4 regions of the Colwellia sp. BRX8-9 genome follow, and region 1 is predicted to be linked to each of the others. Evidence: predicted binding sites of a transcription regulator. Region 1 holds the regulator's gene; each other region holds the start of a gene.
The links. Region 1 encodes FNR, which switches genes on or off when oxygen is low (the NO sensors DNR and NnrR bind a similar motif). Its sites were predicted from a motif close to TTGATCTAGATCAA; they were not measured.
Positions count from the first base shown of each region.

Region 2: H4J70_RS20540 (DUF3149 domain-containing protein) is a predicted target of FNR. The motif match lies at 3,233-3,246, and genes of this name have one in related genera.
Region 3: H4J70_RS16705 (GbsR/MarR family transcriptional regulator) is a predicted target of FNR. The motif match lies at 2,339-2,352, and genes of this name have one in related genera.
Region 4: yegQ (tRNA 5-hydroxyuridine modification protein YegQ) is a predicted target of FNR. The motif match lies at 2,987-3,000, and genes of this name have one in related genera.

Region 1 covers NZ_JACGVN010000015.1:39,586-44,458, forward strand. The annotation lists gene H4J70_RS13375 (heavy metal translocating P-type ATPase) at 1-343, shown strand, start outside; gene ccoS (cbb3-type cytochrome oxidase assembly protein CcoS) at 373-585, shown strand; gene H4J70_RS13385 (sulfite exporter TauE/SafE family protein) at 591-1,268, shown strand; gene fnr (fumarate/nitrate reduction transcriptional regulator Fnr) at 1,307-2,026, shown strand; gene uspE (universal stress protein UspE) at 2,176-3,102, shown strand; gene ttcA (tRNA 2-thiocytidine(32) synthetase TtcA) at 3,213-4,175, shown strand; gene H4J70_RS13405 (glucosaminidase domain-containing protein) at 4,285-4,873, opposite strand, start outside.
Region 2 covers NZ_JACGVN010000002.1:94,321-99,193, forward strand. The annotation lists gene cueR (Cu(I)-responsive transcriptional regulator) at 1-194, opposite strand, end outside; gene H4J70_RS02130 (heavy metal translocating P-type ATPase) at 196-2,571, opposite strand; gene H4J70_RS20540 (DUF3149 domain-containing protein) at 3,015-3,143, opposite strand; gene H4J70_RS02135 (tetratricopeptide repeat protein) at 3,300-4,022, opposite strand; gene H4J70_RS02140 (ATP-binding cassette domain-containing protein) at 4,090-4,873, opposite strand, start outside.
Region 3 covers NZ_JACGVN010000023.1:50,751-55,623, reverse strand. The annotation lists gene H4J70_RS16715 (cytochrome d ubiquinol oxidase subunit II) at 1-261, opposite strand, end outside; gene H4J70_RS16710 (cytochrome ubiquinol oxidase subunit I) at 265-1,632, opposite strand; gene H4J70_RS16705 (GbsR/MarR family transcriptional regulator) at 1,745-2,290, opposite strand; gene H4J70_RS16700 (M17 family metallopeptidase) at 2,561-3,928, opposite strand; partial or broken gene H4J70_RS16695 (alpha/beta hydrolase family protein) at 4,078-4,356, shown strand; gene H4J70_RS16690 (hypothetical protein) at 4,758-4,873, shown strand, end outside.
Region 4 covers NZ_JACGVN010000005.1:168,137-173,009, reverse strand. The annotation lists gene H4J70_RS06100 (NUDIX domain-containing protein) at 1-304, opposite strand, end outside; gene tolC (outer membrane channel protein TolC) at 500-1,861, shown strand; gene H4J70_RS06090 (HDOD domain-containing protein) at 1,968-2,810, opposite strand; gene yegQ (tRNA 5-hydroxyuridine modification protein YegQ) at 3,082-4,482, shown strand; gene H4J70_RS06080 (YfhL family 4Fe-4S dicluster ferredoxin) at 4,490-4,735, shown strand; gene H4J70_RS06075 (thymidylate synthase) at 4,794-4,873, opposite strand, start outside.

The sequences.
Region 1 (4,873 bases):
TAAAAACTCAACCGTTGCTATGGTCGGCGATGGTGTCAATGATACGCCAGTATTCGGCGCAGCCCATGTCTCGATTGCTATGGGGAGTGGCACCGATATAGCTAAAAGCGGTGCCGATGTTATCTTACTCAATAATCGTTTAAAGTCGATAACAACATTAAGACAGGTCGCCAATAAAACTCGTCGCATTATTTGGCAAAATTATTTTTGGGCATTCGGTTATAATGCTATCGTATTGCCCCTTGCCGTCTCAGGCTACATTACCCCCTATATGGCGGTTATAGGTATGTCTGCAAGTTCGATATTGGTTATCACTAACTCGTTACGTTTATTAAAAAAGTAAACGCAAACTTATAATAGAGCATAAAGACCATGAGCATTATTTATATTTTGATCCCCATAGCGATAATCCTAACCTCTATCGCCATTTATTTATTTTTTTGGGCAGTAAAAACTGAACAATTTGATGATTTAGAGAAACAAGGTATGAGTATCTTGTTTGATGAAGATGAAAACACTACCACCAAAAAGTCCACTGAAACCCATAGCGAAAATACAGCTAAAAATGATACGGGTAGTAAATAACAGCCATGTTGAGTATAGATTATTTATCGGCATTCATCATCGGCTTGTTAGGTTCGGGACATTGTATCGGTATGTGCGGTGGTATAACAACGATGTTAACATCTGCTATATCACCGCAACAAAAAGGCAGCGATAAATTTAAGCTGGTCGGTGCATATAATGTTGGCCGAATTTTTTCTTATAGCTTAATTGGGGCAATCGTTGGATTTAGTAGTTCTATTGCAATAAAGAATATTGGCGTTCCATTAGGTTTTTTACGGTTATTTGCAGCGGTATTTTTAATTTTATTAGGCTTGTATTTAGGCCAATGGTTAATGTGGCTATCAAAAGTTGAAAAAATGGGTAAGTTCCTTTGGCGTTATCTATCCCCGTTAAGTAAAAGGTTTATTCCCATTAATAATGCTAAACAAGCGCTAGCATTAGGAGCAGTCTGGGGATGGTTACCTTGTGGTTTAGTCTACTCGACATTAACTTGGTCCTTAGCCAGTGGAAGTGCCCTCAGTGGCGCCCTAATTATGACTAGTTTTGGTTTAGGTACTTTACCAGCCTTGTTAAGTCTTTCACTTGGCTCTTTTGGTATAAAGTCGTTGGTAACAAACACGAAATTCAAGAAAATAATGGCGCTAATGATAATTTCATACGGAATATACAGTTTAATGTTTGCATATCAGCAATTGTTTTAATATGATCGATAAATTAGGGATAACTCATTTAGGTTAATATGTATAAAAAGCCATGTTCTACATCTCAACATATTCATTGTCAAAACTGTAGTATCAGCGAGCTGTGTTTACCTTTCTCTTTAAATGATAAAGAGCTCGATACACTAGACAGCATTATTGACCGTAAACGCCCTATCCATAAAGGCGAACAAATTTTCCAAGATGGCGACAAAATGCAAGCTTTATACGCTATTCGCTCTGGAACATTCAAAACATTTACGGTTAATGAACAAGGTGAAGAACAAATTACCGGTTTTCATTTAGCGGGTGATTTATTAGGTTTTGATGCTATTGCTGAGTCAGAGCATCCTAGTTTTGCAAAAGCCTTAGAAACATCTATGGTCTGTGAGATACCTTACAATACTTTAGATTCATTATCGAATACGATGCCTAAGTTGAAAAAACAAATTCTTCGCATGATGAGTTCAGAAATCCGCGCAGATCAAGAAATGTTAACGCTACTTAACCGCAAAAATGCTGAACAACGCTTAGCAACTTTTATTTCAACCTTAGCCAGTCGCTATCATGCACGGGGTATGTCACTAACAGATTTTCGCCTAACGATGACGCGAAGTGACATTGGTAATTATATTGGTTTAACGGTTGAAACCATCAGTAGATTATTAAATCGTTTTCAAAAAAATGAATTAATCACAGTTGATGGAAAACTCATCACAATACTTAATATGGATAAACTTAACGAGTGTGCTTCACTGTAGTTTATCGCTTTTTTAAATAATTATAGATAAATGCTTAACATTAAAGATGTTAAGCATTTTTTTTATTGAAATATTATGATTTAAAGCAAATAATATCTATTAATTATGGTCTATTATTAATATTATTTAATAACTAGGGAGTAAATATTATGGATAAGTATAAAAAAATATTAGCCGTTATTGATCCAACCACTGAAAATCAAAAAGCGTTGAAACGTGCGATTGAATTAGCACGACATAGTGGCGGACAGATCACTGCATTTTTAACCATTTATGATTTATCTTATGAAATGACCACCATGCTTTCTGGCGAAGAGCGAGAAGCAATGCGTCAATCGGTTATTAATGATCGTAAACTATGGTTAGACGAAAAGATTTCAGAAACTGATCACCAAGACATAACCATAGATACCTGTATTATTTGGCATAATCGCCCATTTGAAAAGATCATAAAAAAAGTACTGGCTGAAAACTTCGATATTGTCATCAAAGGCACCCATCAACATGACAAGCTAAAGTCGGTTATTTTTACGCCAACAGATTGGCATATCTTAAGGAAATGTCCCTGCCCAGTATTACTGGTTAAAGACCATAGCTGGCCAAGCAATGGTAATTTACTTACCGCACTCAATATCGGTAGCGATGATGATGAGCACAAAGCGCTTAATAATAAGTTAACCCAAGAATCAATAGTGTTTTCTTCACTGATTAAAGCCAATGTTCATTTAGTGAATTCTTATCCAGGTACGCCAGTAAATATTGCCATTGAAATTCCAGAGTTTAACGCCTCTGAATATAACGACACTATGTTTAATCATCACAAAAGTGCGATGAAAGACCATGCTAATAGCTTTAATATTCCGCTTAAAAATACCCATGTTAAAGAAGGTTTACCTGAAGATGTTATTCAAAGTATTTCTAAGCACGTTGATGCTGAATTAGTTGTGTTAGGTACTATTGGTCGAACGGGGATTTCAGCGGCACTTATTGGTAATACTGCAGAGCATGTCATTGACCGCCTTAACTGTGATGTCTTAGCGATAAAACCTGATGGTTACCTCTCGCCATTAGCTTAATATTGAAATATGTAAATATCCATTAAAAAGCCGAGGATTTCCTTGGCTTTTTGCTATACTACGCGCGGTAAAATTCATACTTTTTATTTCAAATATCTCTAGGAAACACTATGAGCGCTCAATCAGCGACACCAATAACATCTTTAACACCCAGCCAAAAAATACAGCTGAGTAAACTTGAGAAGCGCTTAAGACGACATGTTGGCCAAGCTATCGCGCAATATAATATGATAGAAGATGGCGATAAAATAATGGTGTGCTTATCGGGTGGCAAGGACAGTTACGCCCTTCTGGCTATTTTAATGTTGTTAAAAGAATCAGCGCCCATTCATTTTGATATCGTTGCCGTTAATCTTGATCAAAAACAACCTGGTTTTCCTGAGCATATCCTTCCCGAATACTTAGAAGCTTTAGGTGTTGAATATAAAATTGCGCAAGAAGATACCTACTCTATTGTTAAAGATAAAATACCTGAGGGGAAGACCACCTGCAGTTTATGCTCTCGTTTACGCAGAGCTATTTTATACAAGGTCGCGGCAGAAATAGGCGCAACTAAAATTGCACTAGGCCATCATCGTGATGACATGGTTGAAACACTGATGCTAAATATGTTTTATGGCGGTAAATTAAAATCAATGCCAGCAAAATTGGTCTCTGATAATGGTGAGCATGTCGTCATTAGACCGTTAGCTTTTTGTAAAGAAGCAGAACTCATCCAATATGCACAACTAAAAGCGTTCCCAATTATTCCTTGTAATTTATGTGGCTCTCAACCTAATTTACAACGTCAAAACATTAAGAAAATGTTACAGGACTGGAATGTTAATCATCCAGGACGAATTGAATCTATGTTTACTGCCATTCGCAATGTGGTTCCATCACATTTGTGTGACAGTGAACTTTTTGATTTTAAAGGGATTAACGCTGATTCAGGCATTATCAATGGTGGCGATATCGCTTTTGATGATGAACCTATTATTGCCGCTCAATTAACAAACAACGTCAATATTGAAGACAATTCAAAAGCCAAACTTTCATTAAGTAACAGTTTGAATATTATAGAAATAAAGTAGAATCTACCTTAATTAATACCAAGTATCTAAGCGCGATAACAACACCAGTTAAAAGAATGAATGTTATCGCTCGCCATCATTATCTGACGCGTAATACAATAAGCCGAGCCTAAATAACCTTAGGTTTTGGCTTCGACAATATTTTATCAAAATACACTTTATTATGGCGGATCATTTCTGTTATTTCTAAGACATAATCAGTGCCTCTAATAGAATAACGCAGTAATCCTGTTGCTAAGATTTGTGGCGATAGTGGTTGTTCTTGAGCGCGTAACTGCCCTCTAATTGAACGAAAAACACCATAAGCATGATTTGTATTAATATTGTGTAAATAACGCTGTACCGCATGCTCTAAACTATTAAATGCCGCTACTTCATGTTTAGCACCGTCATCTCTTCCTCTTGGCACCATGCCACAACCCTTTTTATAGCACCACATACCAAAAAAGTTTAAACCAACTCGAGCAAAACGAGAAGTGCCCCAAGCTGATTCATTGGCTGCCTGCACTAATACTAGTTCAACAGGCACAATATCAATACGCAACAATAATTCATTAAGTTGCTGTAGCGGCGAGTGTTTTTGATTAACTTTATATTTCTTAATTAATCGCTCAAGCAAAGCTTGTTGATCTGCTAAAAGATTTTCCTCGAGGAAAAGTGTTTCTATCATCAAGGAGACTTCTGCCCTTAACATAAGA
Region 2 (4,873 bases), on a different contig from region 1:
ATCATGGAAAAACCTAAGTTTCTCGAACGACGGATGAATCCCAATTGTTGTATGTGTGCTTGGTTATAAAGTCGATAACCTGCATCTGTGCGACTCGTTTTTTTTAATACGCCAATTTCTTCATAGTATCGGATCATTTTGGCCGACACCCCTGTTAAGTTAGAGGCTTTACCTATGGTGACAAGTTTCGCCATGTTATTTCTCCTTAAGAGTCCAACGTTGCAATAACAATGCGTTACTGACGACAAATAAGCTACTAAATGCCATCGCAGCTCCGGCAATAATAGGGTCAAGATAACCAAAGGCTGCTAGTGGAATTCCCACAGCATTAAAGATAAATGCCCAAAACAGGTTTTGCTGTATTTTACGATAAGTTAGCCTTGCAATGATCAATGCCGTGGGTACTAGGCTTGGTTTACTGCGCATTAACGTGAAAGAAGCTGCGCTAACGGCAACATCAGTACCAGACGCCATTGCCATACCTAAATCTGCTTGGGCTAGCGCTGGCGCATCATTAATGCCATCACCAACCATAGCAACCTGATAACCTTGCTCTTGATATTGCAGAATATATTTTGCTTTATCTGCAGGCAACACCTCAGCTTTAAAATCGTCTAACTGTAATTCTGTCGCTACCGATGTTGCACTCGCTTGATTGTCACCAGTAAGCATAGCTACCTTTATACCTTGTTGTTGCAATAACTTCACAGCCTGCAGCGCATCAGACTTCAATTTATCACTAAAACAAAACAGCCCAAGTAATGTGATCTTATCTTGCTGCTGACTAGCCAACCAAGAAACAGAGGCACCTGGTATTTTTATTTGTTCGGTTGGCAGTGTTACCCCTAACTCTTGCATCCAATGACTACTGCCCATCAAGACTAAATTGTCACCAATGTTGCCTTTGACACCATAACCCGCGACAACTTGAAATTCCGCGACAGGTATTGGTTGTGTTTCGCTGGCTAATGCTTTTTCAACCACAGCTTTGCCTAGTGGGTGCTCACTATTTATTTGTAAGGAATAGGCCAGCTGCAATACGGTTTCTTCACTACCACTGATGACCCTCATCTCATTTACAACAGGTTTGCCTTGGGTCAAGGTGCCTGTTTTATCAAATACCACTAAATTTATTTCTTTTGCTTGCTCTAACGCCACTGCATCTTTAACCAATACGCCTAATCTGGCAGCGGTTCCTGTACCTGCCATTATGGCTGCTGGAGTTGCTAAACCAAGTGCACATGGACAGGCAATCACTAAAACGGCTACCGCATTGAGAATGCCATTGGTCCAGTCATCAAATACTAAACCCAACACCAATAAGGTGGTAAGTGCGACCAATAACACCACAGGAATGAAGATACTACTGACTTTATCTACTATTGCTTGTACGGGAGCTTTTGCACCTTGGGCTTGCTCTACTAATTCAATGATTTTAGATAAAGTAGATTCGCTACCAACATTCGTGGCACGGATCTCCAAAATACCGTCCAAATTAAGTGAGCCACCCGTGACAACGTCACCTTCTTTTTTACTTAACGGAATTGATTCACCACTAATTAACGCCTCATCCAGATGACTCTGGCCCTGCAAAATTTCACCGTCAACAGGGATGCTTTCGCCCGGTATTACTTTAACTTTTTCACCGGATTTTACTGATGAAGCGGCCACTTTTTGCCATTTACCTAAGCGCTGCACTGTTGCCTCAACAGGTTTCAAATTTTCCAATGCTCTAAGTGCATCAGTTGTTCGGCGTTTTGCTTTGTGTTCTAAATATTTACCCAGCAGAACCAAGGTGATTACTGCGCTACTACTTTCAAAATACAAGTGCGGCATGCCATGAGCGCTATTAAAGCTCCACCACAAATACAAAGATAGTCCGTAGGCTGCACTGGTACCTATGGAGACAAGAAGATCCATGTTGCCCATGCCAGCTTTTAATGCTCCCCAGCCTGCACGATAAAAGCGAGCGCCAAAATAGAACTGTACTGGCGTAGCTAATAGCCATTGCAAAACTGGCGGTAACATCCACTGTTGGGAAAACAACATGCCTAACATGGGTAACACCAGTGGCAAGGTAAGTAGGCCTGCTCCCAATACGGGCCACCATGCTTTAGTATAAAAAGGCTGATGTTGGCTGGGCTTTTCTATCACGCTGTCATTGTTCAACGGGATAAAAAGGTAACCGGCTTGTGTCACGGCTTGGGCTAGTTGTTCATCTGTTACAAAGGATAAAGTTTTTACTTGTACGTGCTCGGTGGCTAAATTGACCGATGCATCGGCCACACCGGTTACTTTTAACAATGCCTGTTCGACCCGCGTCACACAAGAGGAGCAACTCATCTTTCCAATACCAAATTGCTTTACCTTCACGGGTACTTGATAACCAGCCTCAATAACAGCGGTAATTAATTCACTATGACTGGCAGTGCCTTGAATAGTAGCCGTATCTGTAGCTAGGTTAACGGTAACATCTGTCACGCCAACCACTTTGTGTAAGGCCTTTTCAACACGACCGACACATGAAGCACAGGTCATACCGTCAATTTTGAATTGTGTAGTTGTATTCATAAGCTTCTCATCTTAATTGAATTGTAGAACTAAGTTGAGGTTAAAGCTTACCACGGTAGTAGGGTCAACTGTTTTAGTATAAAAAGTGTTATAAGTAACAATTTATAATTTAACGGTGAACACCGTATTTTAAGGAGGAGTACAACAATCTTAATGACTGCTTTTTTAGATGAGCGATACCTGAGGTTAAATCTTTAATGTCTATATTCGTATCAAACAGTAAAAATATACGCCTGCAAAATTTTAGGTTGCTAAAGACCCCTCTTTGGCAGCTATTACCCTTAGGGTTATATTGTAGAAATTAACTACTTCAACGTTTAATTAAATTTTTTGAAAGATATTTTCGGTGCTTAAACGTAATAATTGCAGTTGCTGACTTTATTTTACGGTTTCCACCTTAATTAAGAAGGTTGCAACTTTAATCAACTTCTACAGGTTTTTACCTAATTATTTTCATTGATGTTTTTAAGAAAATAATAAACATAGAAAGCACCAATACCTAAAAGAATTGCTAATCCGCCAAAAGAATAAAGTACAACGGGATCATTAATAATCATATCGAAAAAGTTCATAATAGACTCCATAAAAATAATTGAGTTATAACAAAAATGGCTATAACGTAATGTTATAGCCATTTTAAATCGTGGGTTACTTTATGGTTGTGATATAGATCAATGAACCTTAAATTTATCCCTTAGATTATTGTTTTATTTTTTAGAGCTAAGGTTTTATTGTTTAGCTTTTAATGCTTCTTGTTCGATAATTTGTTGATAAAGTCGGTCAGCCTTTTCCCTTGCTTGAGCTATTTCTACATTGCTGAGTTTTAAGGAGTCCATATCGCGACTTTTTCCTGCATTTTGATAACCATTACTTGCGGAAATAATATTCCATATAAAAGACATCTCTACACTTTTCTCAACACCCAATCCTTCAAAATACATCAGTGCTAAATTAAACTGGGCTAGGGCGTAGTTTTGCTTTGCCGCAGTTTCATACCAACGTGCGGCTTTTGGATAGTCTTTATATGTACCCGTGCCATTGAAATACATAACACCAAGATTAAATTGTGCGGCAACGGAGTCTCTTATCGCTGCTCTTTCCATCAGTGCAAAAGCGGTTTTTAAATCTTTTTTAACGATGACTCCGTCAGAATACATCAGTGACAAACTAAATAGTGCGTCGGGGTGATTTTGTGAAGCGGCTAAGGACATTAATTCCAACGCTTTTTTGGGATCTTTTGTAACGCCGTAACCATTTAAATAAATAAGCGCCATTTGATACTGCGCAGGAGAATACTCCTGAGCAACTAAGGGTTCAAATTCATTTATAGCCGCTTTAAAAGCGCCACGGTTTAATTCATAAATGCCTTGGTCAAGATCACCTTGATAAGCAAAGCTCGAAACACTGCTTACTATAGATAGACAAAAAAGGGCGAATATTGTTTTTTTCATAACGTTCTCATTATTTTAATCGTATGATTATTAAGTGTAGCAAGTAATATAATTTAATGATTAATTTTTACAGTGAAGCTTGCAACATAATTTCTTCAATTTGTTCTTCTAATTCGAGCCAATACATTTCATTTTCTTCAACATCTGCTTTGAGCTTAGCTTGTTGCTTAATGAGTACGGCTAAGCGTGCTTTATGTTCGCTTTGATATATCTCACTTTCGGCTAATACTCCTTCAACTTCAGCTAATTCAGTTTGCAGCAGTTGCACTTTCTTCTCGTATTTATCGGCTTGTTTACGCAGTGGAGATGCTTTTTTACGTAATTCAGCTTGGTCTTTGCGTAATTGTTTTTTATCAACAACCTCAAGAGACTTTGCGGGTTTAGTATTTTTCAGTGTTTGTTTTTTGTCTTCGTTAAGCCATTGTTGATAGTCATCAATATCACCAGAGAACTCGCTAACTTGACCATTGGCAACTAAGAAAAACTCATCAACACACGACTCTAATAAAAAGCGATCATGGGCAATCAAAATAATAGCCCCTTCAAAGTCTTGTAAAGCAAAGACAAGTGCTTGACGCATTTCTAAATCAAGATGGTTAGTGGGCTCATCGAGGAGAAGTAATTGTGGCTTTTCATTAACAATTAACGCCAATACCAGACGTGCTTTTTCTCCACCTGACATGGTACTTACCGGAGAAAGTGCTTGGTCGCCAGTAAAACCAAAGCTACCTAAAAAATTGCGCGCTTGTAGCTCTGTAGTCTCAGGTTTAGCACGAACAATATGATCAATCGCACTACTTGGCATATGTAATTGTTCAAGCTGATGTTGAGAGAAGTAACCAACAGTTAAG
Region 3 (4,873 bases), on a different contig from region 1:
GGGTAAATAGAGCTCTTTAAATATATAACTGTGCGCCGCAGGAAAGGCTATCAACAATAAACCAATCGCTAAGACTAGCCAAGTTTCGTTAGCGTCCCAAAAAGGGCCTATTGAAGCTATCATCGTATCTGCATTATCTGTTTGATCGAGCGGTAGCATAATGCCAACACCTAAATCATAGCCATCTAAAATGGCATAAAGTAAGATTGAAAGACCCATTAATGAGACAAAAATTAGCGCTAAGGTATTTTCTTCAAACATAACTTATCCCTCGATTGATTTACTAGGTGTGTGAATAACAGGTTTTACTTGTTCATCGATACTGAATTCTTCAAGTTCAATCGCTCGTCCTGCCATCGTAAATAGGGTGTGTAGGTAGGCCACCATAATGACAACATATAAAGTCAAATAAAGTGTAAGTGTAATTCCTACATTTGCTGGTGCTATATCTGTCGCTGCATCTTTTACCGTTAAAATCCCTGTCACTAGCCAAGGTTGTCGGCCAATCTCAGTGACATACCAGCCCGCTAATGTGGCGACCCAACCCGAGAAGCTCATCGCAACCAGTACTTTTAATAGCCAAGGGGGCAATTGTTTTTTACGCCACAATTGAAAACGACTAAACCAAGCGACAATAAACATGAAGAGACCTAAAGCCACCATGATTCTAAAAGCAAAGAACACCGGCGCAACAGGGGGATGGTTACCTTCAAATTCGTTTAGCCCCTTTATTTCGCCATCAAAATCGTGTGTCAAAATAAAGCTGGCCATTTTAGGAACGGCTATTTCAAAATGATTGGTTTTTTGCTCTTCATCAGGAAGTGCAAATAACAACAGCGGTGCTCCTTTTTCGGTATGCCAAATACCTTCCATGGCAGCAATTTTTTGTGGTTGATGTTCTAAGGTATTTAACCCATGCATATCACCTAACAATATCTGTACTGGTGCCAGCACCGCAGCGACTGTTAACGCTATTTTTAGCGTTAATTGTGGCGCTTTTTTGTTATCACCCTTGAGTAGGCGATAGGCACTTATACCCGCAACTAAAAATGCTGCCGTTAAACCAGAGGCAACCAGCATATGAGACAATTTGTAAGGGAATGATGGGTTGAAAATAATAGCAAACCAGTCAACGGGGAATGCGACACCATCGCGCATCTCATGACCTTGAGGCGTTTGCATCCAAGAGTTAAGTGCTAGGATCCAAAATGACGATAAACTGGTACCAAAAGCGACAATTAACGTTGATAATGTATGTACTCGAGCCGAAACTCGATTCATACCAAATAACATAATGCCTAAAAAACCAGCCTCTAGAAAGAAAGCAGTGAGTACTTCATAACCCAATAATGGTCCCGCTATATTACCGACTGTTTCCATAAATTTTGGCCAGTTAGTGCCAAATTGAAACGACATAGTAATACCGGTAACCACACCTATTGCGAAGGTAAGGGCAAAAATTTTGACCCAAAAACGGTAGGCCCGCATCCAGATAGGATCATTGGTTTGGTCAAAGCGTAATTTGAAATAAAACAAAAACCAGCTCAGTGCGATGGTTATTGTTGGAAACAGGATATGAAAGCTAATATTAGCGGCAAACTGGATGCGTGAAAGCATTAAGGTTTCTAACATGATTTACTCCATAAACCCTAGAAAACACGAGTATCATCAACGGGTTTAACGTTTAAAGTGACAATTTTTTATAACATTAATGTGCTAGCTTTAAAAAAGTCAAAGTGACAATTTAGTTTTTATTTAAAAGTTTATCTTTTATATCAATAACTTTACTGACACCGGCACCAAGTTTCATTAATGTATTAAGTTTTTCTGGGCTCATGCTTTGTAGTTCTGCCGCCCAATGGGTAATCGTTTCAAGTAGGTCATGCATCTCATGCATTTTTTGCTGTGCATATTGTTCTTGAGGGTTAGCGGGTTCATCTAAAAGATTATCGCGTAATAGTGACAGGGTAGGGTCAACCTCACGTTTGCGACGTTCTTCAAAGACACGTATTGCCATTTCCCAAATAGACCCAGCCGGTGAGTAATATTCTTTGCGATCTTTGGGTTTATGTTGTACTTGAACTAAGCGCCAAGACTGTAATTCTTTAATACCCATACTGACATTACCGCGAGAAATGTTGAGGGCTTCTGATATTTGTAGCGCAGTGAGTGAATCATTGTGAATAATTAATAAACCATACATTTGACCTACGGTGCGGTTAAAGCCCCAGCGACTGCCCATTTCACCACAGTGCATAACGAACGATTCGATTTTAGCTGTCATAATCATAATTAAGTCTTCTGAACTTTCAGTAATTTCTGAAAGTTTAAACCTTTGTTGATTTAGATCAAGTGTTATTTTGAATATTATGGCTTTTTTTTGATTATTGAGTGAGGTACTCAGCTCGTGATAAAGCAAGGTGTTGTTAAGTGAGGTACCGACAGAAAAATGGGGAAAGTATCAATAAAAACTAGCTTTGGTAGCGACAGACATTTATGAATAAATGCGGCGCAAAAGCACCGCAGTTATTAACTTTTATGGCGATGTGGTTTTAATTGCTTATTTATACTTAGCTTGTAAGTAATCAAATACGGCGCGAATACCAAAAGCTTCACCGCCAAGGGGGCGCCCTGGTAAAGCTCTGATATTAAATGCCATCACGTCAAAGTGAACCCAATCAGTCTCTTTTTTAACAAACTCTTGTAGATATAATGCCGCGGTAATTGCACCACCAAAGGGTATTGCGGCGCAATTGGTCATATCAGCAATAGAGCTTTTCAGTAAATCACCGTATGGGCTATAAAGGGGCATACGCCAGACCGGATCGCTAATTTTGCTGCCCGCTTGGGTAATACCTGCAGCAACTTCATCGCTTGTTGAGAAAAATCCTGGTAATTCTGTGCCTAAAGCAACACGCATTGCGCCAGTTAGGGTTGCAAAATCAATAATTAAATCAGGCTGTTCGGTGTCAGCTTCTGTTAGAGCATCACACAATACTAAGCGACCTTCTGCATCAGTGTTGTGAATTTCAACGGTAATACCTGCGCGTGTAGTAATAACATCACCAGGTCTTATGGCATTGCTCGACACGGCATTTTCTACCGCAGGAATGAGTACTCGTAGATTAATTGGTAGGTTATGCGACATAATTAGTTGAGCTAATCCGAGGACATGTGCAGATCCGCCCATATCTTTTTTCATATTACGCATACCAGCAGCGGGTTTTAAGTCGAGACCTCCACTGTCAAAGCAAACGCCTTTACCCACTAACGTTACTTTTGGGTGATGGCTATTACCCCAAGTTAAGTCAATTAAACGAGGTGCATGCGCACTCGCGCGACCAACGGCATGTATGGTTGGGTAATTTTGTTCGACCAGCTCATCACCAATAATTTGCTGAACTTGGCCGTGATACCTATTAGCCAAGTTTTGCGCACAGTCACCAAGATCTATTGGCATCATATCAGCTGCTGGCGTATTGACTAAGTCACGTACTAAAGTCGTTGCCTCGGCATATTTAATGGCACTGTCGACTATGGTCTGATTATTAACGGCTAAGCAGGGAAGCGGGTCATTATTTTTGTTTTTTGTTACATAACGATCGAATTTATAGGCGCCCATTAGCCATGAAAAACAGATGGCTTGTTGCTGTTCATCTTTCGCATGTAACAAATACTGACCAGGAGGAAGTTGCTTAATTAATTCGCCACAGGCAAAGAAGTGATTGGCATCTTCAACAACAAATACTGCTAGCGACAACTCCCCTTGAGTATTAGGTAATAACGCTAAACCTTCAGCTTTATAATTAGTATTGGCTAACCATGCTTGGTTTTGCTGAGTTTGCTCGCTTAACCAGTCGTTATAGTTATTTTTGTTGATGATAAAAAGTGATGTACCTTTATCGTCGGCACGTAGTAACTGATTCATGAATTTCCTTAGGACGAATTGATTGGTTTTTATGTCTTGCTAGATTGTAACCTAAGCAAGATTAAGTTGAAGTGCTATCGGATGTTTCTGGCCTAATTATAAAGTAATTATTGCGAGCATAGATGTTTGTAAGTGAAATACCCACCGAACCCTTCTGCTTTCAAGGAGAAGAGCGTAGTTTTTGGGAAGGTCAACCAGCCTATGCATCGATGCCACCGTTCTTTCATGCAGAAAAAATTAATGAGCCAATGTTGATGCTCCACGGTAAAGAAGATCCAAATTCAGGTACTTTTCCAATGCAATCAGAACGAATGTTTGCTGCGCTAAAAGGACTTGGCGGTAATGCTCGCTTGGTGATGCTACCACATGAGCAACACGGTTATCGAGCCAGAGAGTCGTTGCTCCATATGCTGTGGGAACAATATTAATGGTTAGATATACATGTGAAAAACCCCACTAATAGCGCTACCCCTGAATAAAATTTATCAGGCGCTTTACCTATCAAATAATCGTTTAAGTAAAAGCCATGTCAACTGCTTATCAGTGAGCATGGCGAATTACTCACCGCAAAATAATGATATTTTAAATTTCAGCAAATCAATAATAAGTTAGCGAATAAGGTTATGTTCATTATGAAAATCTATATAACATAAACTAATGGCGCTCTATTGTTGTTTAATTTATAGGCTGCACCTATAGTTGGTTATTGAACTTAAATGGATTCAATTTGACTTAGCTAGGATAGCGCCTTTCCTTTTTTACTCGGCTGAATCTTCACGTTCGTAAAGTCTATTTAATTTAACATTGACGTCGATATTTGGAGAAAAAAATGAGCGATAAACCCGTCTTGATTTTAATGCATGGCATTGGAATGCACACCTCTGACTCTTTTAAAGAAGACGTTGTTGAGTCAATTAACAATGCATTGGAAAGGTATCCAAGTTA
Region 4 (4,873 bases), on a different contig from region 1:
CTTGACCAAACATACCGGCGACAAACTCTAATAGCCATGGCGTGTCTCCTTGACCAATAGCGCCAACTCGAAATTGTTCGATTAACACAACACGATCATAGGTCGCATCGTAAGGAATAACGACTACCGCATGACCACGTTCAAAAACTTCGCGCGTTAATACTTTACTTTCGCCACCATCAAATAGTCGATGACTAAGTTGATACTCATCCATTTTAAACACACCTTGGTAGCAGGTTTTTTGTTGATAAATGGTGACGTCTTTATTTGAAAACTTTGATGGTTTTGTATTTTTGTTAGGCATTGAGTGGCTTTATTTCCCATATAAAAATTTAAAATAAATGAAGATACTATAATAAAGCGAGCACTAGCATAAAACATTTTGTTACACTAGAATGCATTCGCAAACACTTATTTTATTTAGCTAATTCAAAAATCAAGATACGATAGTATCATAATAATATAGCGTACATGGCACACTCAAAGGAATAGCTCACTCATGAAAAAAACAATTACGGCACTGATCATTGGTTTGGTTTGTGTAACTAATACTACGTTAGTTAACGCTGAAGATTTATTGGGCGTTTATCAACAAGCACAAAAAAATGATCCTACCGTATTGAGATCAAAGGCTTTATTTAACGCATCAAAAGAAGGCATAGATCAAGCCAGAGCTGTTTTATTACCAGAGATCAGTGCTTCAGCTAGCTACACAATGAGTAAAGATCAATTTATTCCAACATCGGATGATGGGCAATCATCAAATAGAACATTGACCAATAAATCTGATACTTTGCGCTATGGCTTGAGTTTAAGTATGTCATTATACAATCATAGTACATGGTTAAGATTAGATAATGCCAAAAAAGCCGCGCACCGCAGTGATGTTTCTTATCAAGCAGCAAAACAAGAATTGATTGTTAGAGTAACGACCGCTTATTTTGATGTTTTAAGTGCTAAAGACGATTTAGATTTTGCTAAAGCTGAGAAAGCGGCTATTGAGCGTCAATTAGAACAGACAAAACAACGTTACTCTGTTGGTCTAAAAGCAGTAACAGACGTGCATGAAGCACAGTCGCAATACGATAATGCCGTTACTTCTGAAATTCGCGCTGAAAACAGTGTTTACACTGCAGAAGAAGCGTTAAGGGTAATTACCAATGTGTATCCAAGAGACTTAAGTGTTTTAAACACTGAACGTTTCAGTACCTCACGCCCGATACCTGACAGTGCAAATGAATGGCAACAAACAGCAGAAGCAAAAAATTTAGATTTAATTAGCCAAAAAATAGCGGTTGATGTTGCTAAAGAAAATATTAATATCGCAAGATCTGGTCATTATCCAACATTAAGTTTATCGGGCAGTTATGGTGCTAGAGATCAAGATAACGAAGTAAACAATGCCACTTTTGAAAACCCTGCTTTAGATAGTCAGTCTATCGGCATAACGTTAAACGTACCTATTTATTCTGGTGGCGCTACGTCAAGTGCTGTTCGCGAAGCACAGAGCAACTATGTTGCTGCCAGCCAAGATTTAGAGTTAACTTATCGTAATGTTGTTCGTAATACACGTAATGCTTACAACACCGTTATTGCTGCTGTTTCGGCAATCAAAGCCCTTGAGCAATCTGTTGTTAGTGCTGATAGTGCATTAAAAGCAACGGAAGCTGGTTTTGAAGTAGGAACTCGTACTATTGTTGATGTGTTAGATAGCACGCGTAATTTATATAACGCAAAACGTAACTTATCATCAACGCGCTATAATTATGTACAATCAATTTTATCGTTAAAACGTGCGGCAGGTACAATCAGTGAGCAAGACTTAATCAACATCAATCAAGGGTTAAGTGCCGCTAAGTAAGCTTATTAAACTTCCTTTGTGAAGTATTAATTGTAGGTTTAAAAGTTATAGATATAAAAAAACCCTGATATTTCAGGGTTTTTTATTGTCTACAACTTTATTGTTATTAACTAAACATAGTTTTTACATCAGTAACCATCTGTTGAAATTCTTCACTTTTCATAAAGTCCACGTCAGGTAAAATACCTTTATTCACATAGCTTTTTAATAACACTTCACAGGTTGATACATTCTTGAAAATACCGTTGTGAATAGCACCTGCACGAATGAAGTCCAAATAATGAGTTTCAGAAGGTAATACCGTTAAATCACTCCAACTGGTTACTAAAGTGACAAATTCATCTGAGAATCCCCACGCTTTAGTCACTTCTCCACCAATATCCGCAGCTAACTTAGCAATAGCTTGCTGTAAAAAAGTCGGGTTAGCGAAAACATCAGGATGATTTTCAGCTTCAGTTAAAATGGGTAAAACACCTATATTATGAACCAGTGCCGCCAATGTTAAGGTGTCTAACGTTAATGATGTGTGTTTATGGTCTTGGATATAAAAAGTCATTAAACTGATGGCAACTGCGGCTACATCGACGGTTTTTTTCCATGACTTTTTCAAATACATTGAAACTATTTCATTTTTTGAAACAAATACTTGCTCTAACGCCATCGCTGTTGCGATACTTTTGATTTGGCGCAAACCAATGCGAGTTACAGCCTGGTTGACTGTTTCAACTTTAACAGAACGTCCTAAAATAACGCTATTCGCTACTTTCAACATACCCAAAGATAAAGCAGGGTCATGACCGATAATATCACTCATTTGTTTTAAGTTAATGTTTGGGTCATCCGCCGCTTGGCGCACTTTCAGTGCTACTTCTGGCAAGGTTGGAAGTACAAGCGCATCTTGTTTAATTTTTTCTACTAAAATTGTATAAAGGGCATTTTCAGTTCCCATAGTCTCACCTTAATTATTATTATCATTTGTCAATTATCAATTGTATTACATTAAAAAGTAGCACAGTTTTTTGCTTATATTATTATTTTAGGTCAAATATTAGTAAATTTTTCAATACTGTATCTTTATTAGACAAATGCTCAAATATTTAAAATTCTAGTTTTTAATCACTTAATATGATTTTCATCAAAGAACCGCCTGATAAGCTGTTTACCTATGACAAACGATGTTTTTATAATACCGCTAATATAAATCATCTATGTTGTTCATTATGCTAAAACCTGAATTATTATCGCCTGCTGGAACCTTAAAAAATATGCGTTATGCTTTTGCTTACGGAGCTGATGCTGTGTACGCAGGGCAACCCCGTTACTCTTTACGGGTGAGAAATAATGAATTCAATTTAGAGAATCTTAAAATTGGTATTAATGAAGCTCATTCCCTAGGTAAAAAGTTTTACTTAGTCAATAATATTGCTGCACATAACAGTAAATTAACAACGTTTATTAAAGATATTACGCCCGTTATAGCAATGCAGCCCGATGCCCTGATCATGTCTGATCCCGGCCTTATCATGATGGTACGGGAAAAATTCCCTGATATGCCAATTCATCTATCTGTGCAAGCTAATGCGGTTAATTGGGCAACCGTAAAGTTTTGGTATCAACAAGGTGTTGAGCGCGTTATTTTATCACGTGAATTATCGCTTGATGAAATTGAAGAGATTCGTTTTCGATGCCCTGAAATGGAATTAGAAGTTTTTGTTCATGGTGCTTTATGCATGGCATATTCTGGTCGTTGCTTGTTGTCTGGTTACATTAATAAACGCGACCCAAATCAAGGAACATGTACAAATGCTTGTCGTTGGAAATATGATAGCCACCAAGCAAAAGAAAACGAAACCGGTGATATAATAGCGGTACAGCCAGACACTAAAGTAAAACCAGAACTATTTATCCCTGATTCAGCTAAAATCATTATTCCAGAGCAACAACCAATTGAGGATATTATTTTATTGCAAGAGCAAGGTCGACCCGGTGAATATATGCCAGCATTTGAAGATGAGCACGGTACTTATATAATGAATTCAAAGGATTTACGTGCCGTTGAACATGTAGAACGTTTAATAAAAATAGGCGTGCATTCATTAAAAATTGAAGGTCGAACTAAATCATTTTATTACTGTGCTCGAACAGCACAAATTTATGGCCAAGCTATTTCTGATGCTTTAAGTAATAAACCTTTTAATCAAAATTTAAATACCGATTTAGAACATCTTGCTCACCGAGGTTATACCCAAGGTTTCTTAAAACGTCACCGCCATAGTGACACACAAAATTCTGATTACGGTTATTCAAAAAGTGATACTCAGCAATTTGTTGGTGAAATATTAGGCCGCAACGAAATAACAGGTTTAGTAGAAATAGAAGTAAAAAATAAATTTCTAGTCGGTGACCGTTTAGAGTTAATGACACCGCTAGGTAATACATCTTTTGTTTTATCTCATATGGAGAACGCCAAAGGTGAAGTTATTATTGACGCAAAAGGGTCCGGTCATAAAGTATCAATTTCGCTAGTAAGCGAGCACGATTTAACTTTTGGTATTATTATGCGCTACCTTAATGAAGGTGGCACAACACGCCAACCGTTTACACAAAATCAAGTAGCGTAATAGGGCCATGGCACTGATTATAGAAGATGCATGTATTAACTGTGATATGTGTGATCTAGAATGTCCTAATGAGGCCATTGCATTGGGTAGCATGATTTATGAAATTGACGTGGATAAATGTACTGAATGTGTTGGCCATTATGACAAGCCGACTTGTATTAGCGTATGTCCTATTGATTGTATCAAAAAAGATCCAAAGCATAATGAAAATGAGCAAACGTTATTAGCTAAATTTATCGCTATGCATGGTTAACAGCACCTACTACGACTGAAACAATAACGTGCAATTGCTCAGTCGATTAAGTTTGTATTTAGACAGATATAGCGGCTTTTATATGAGCGTGGCATTGATAATTCACTAATTCAAAGTCTTCAAAAGTAAAATCAAAAA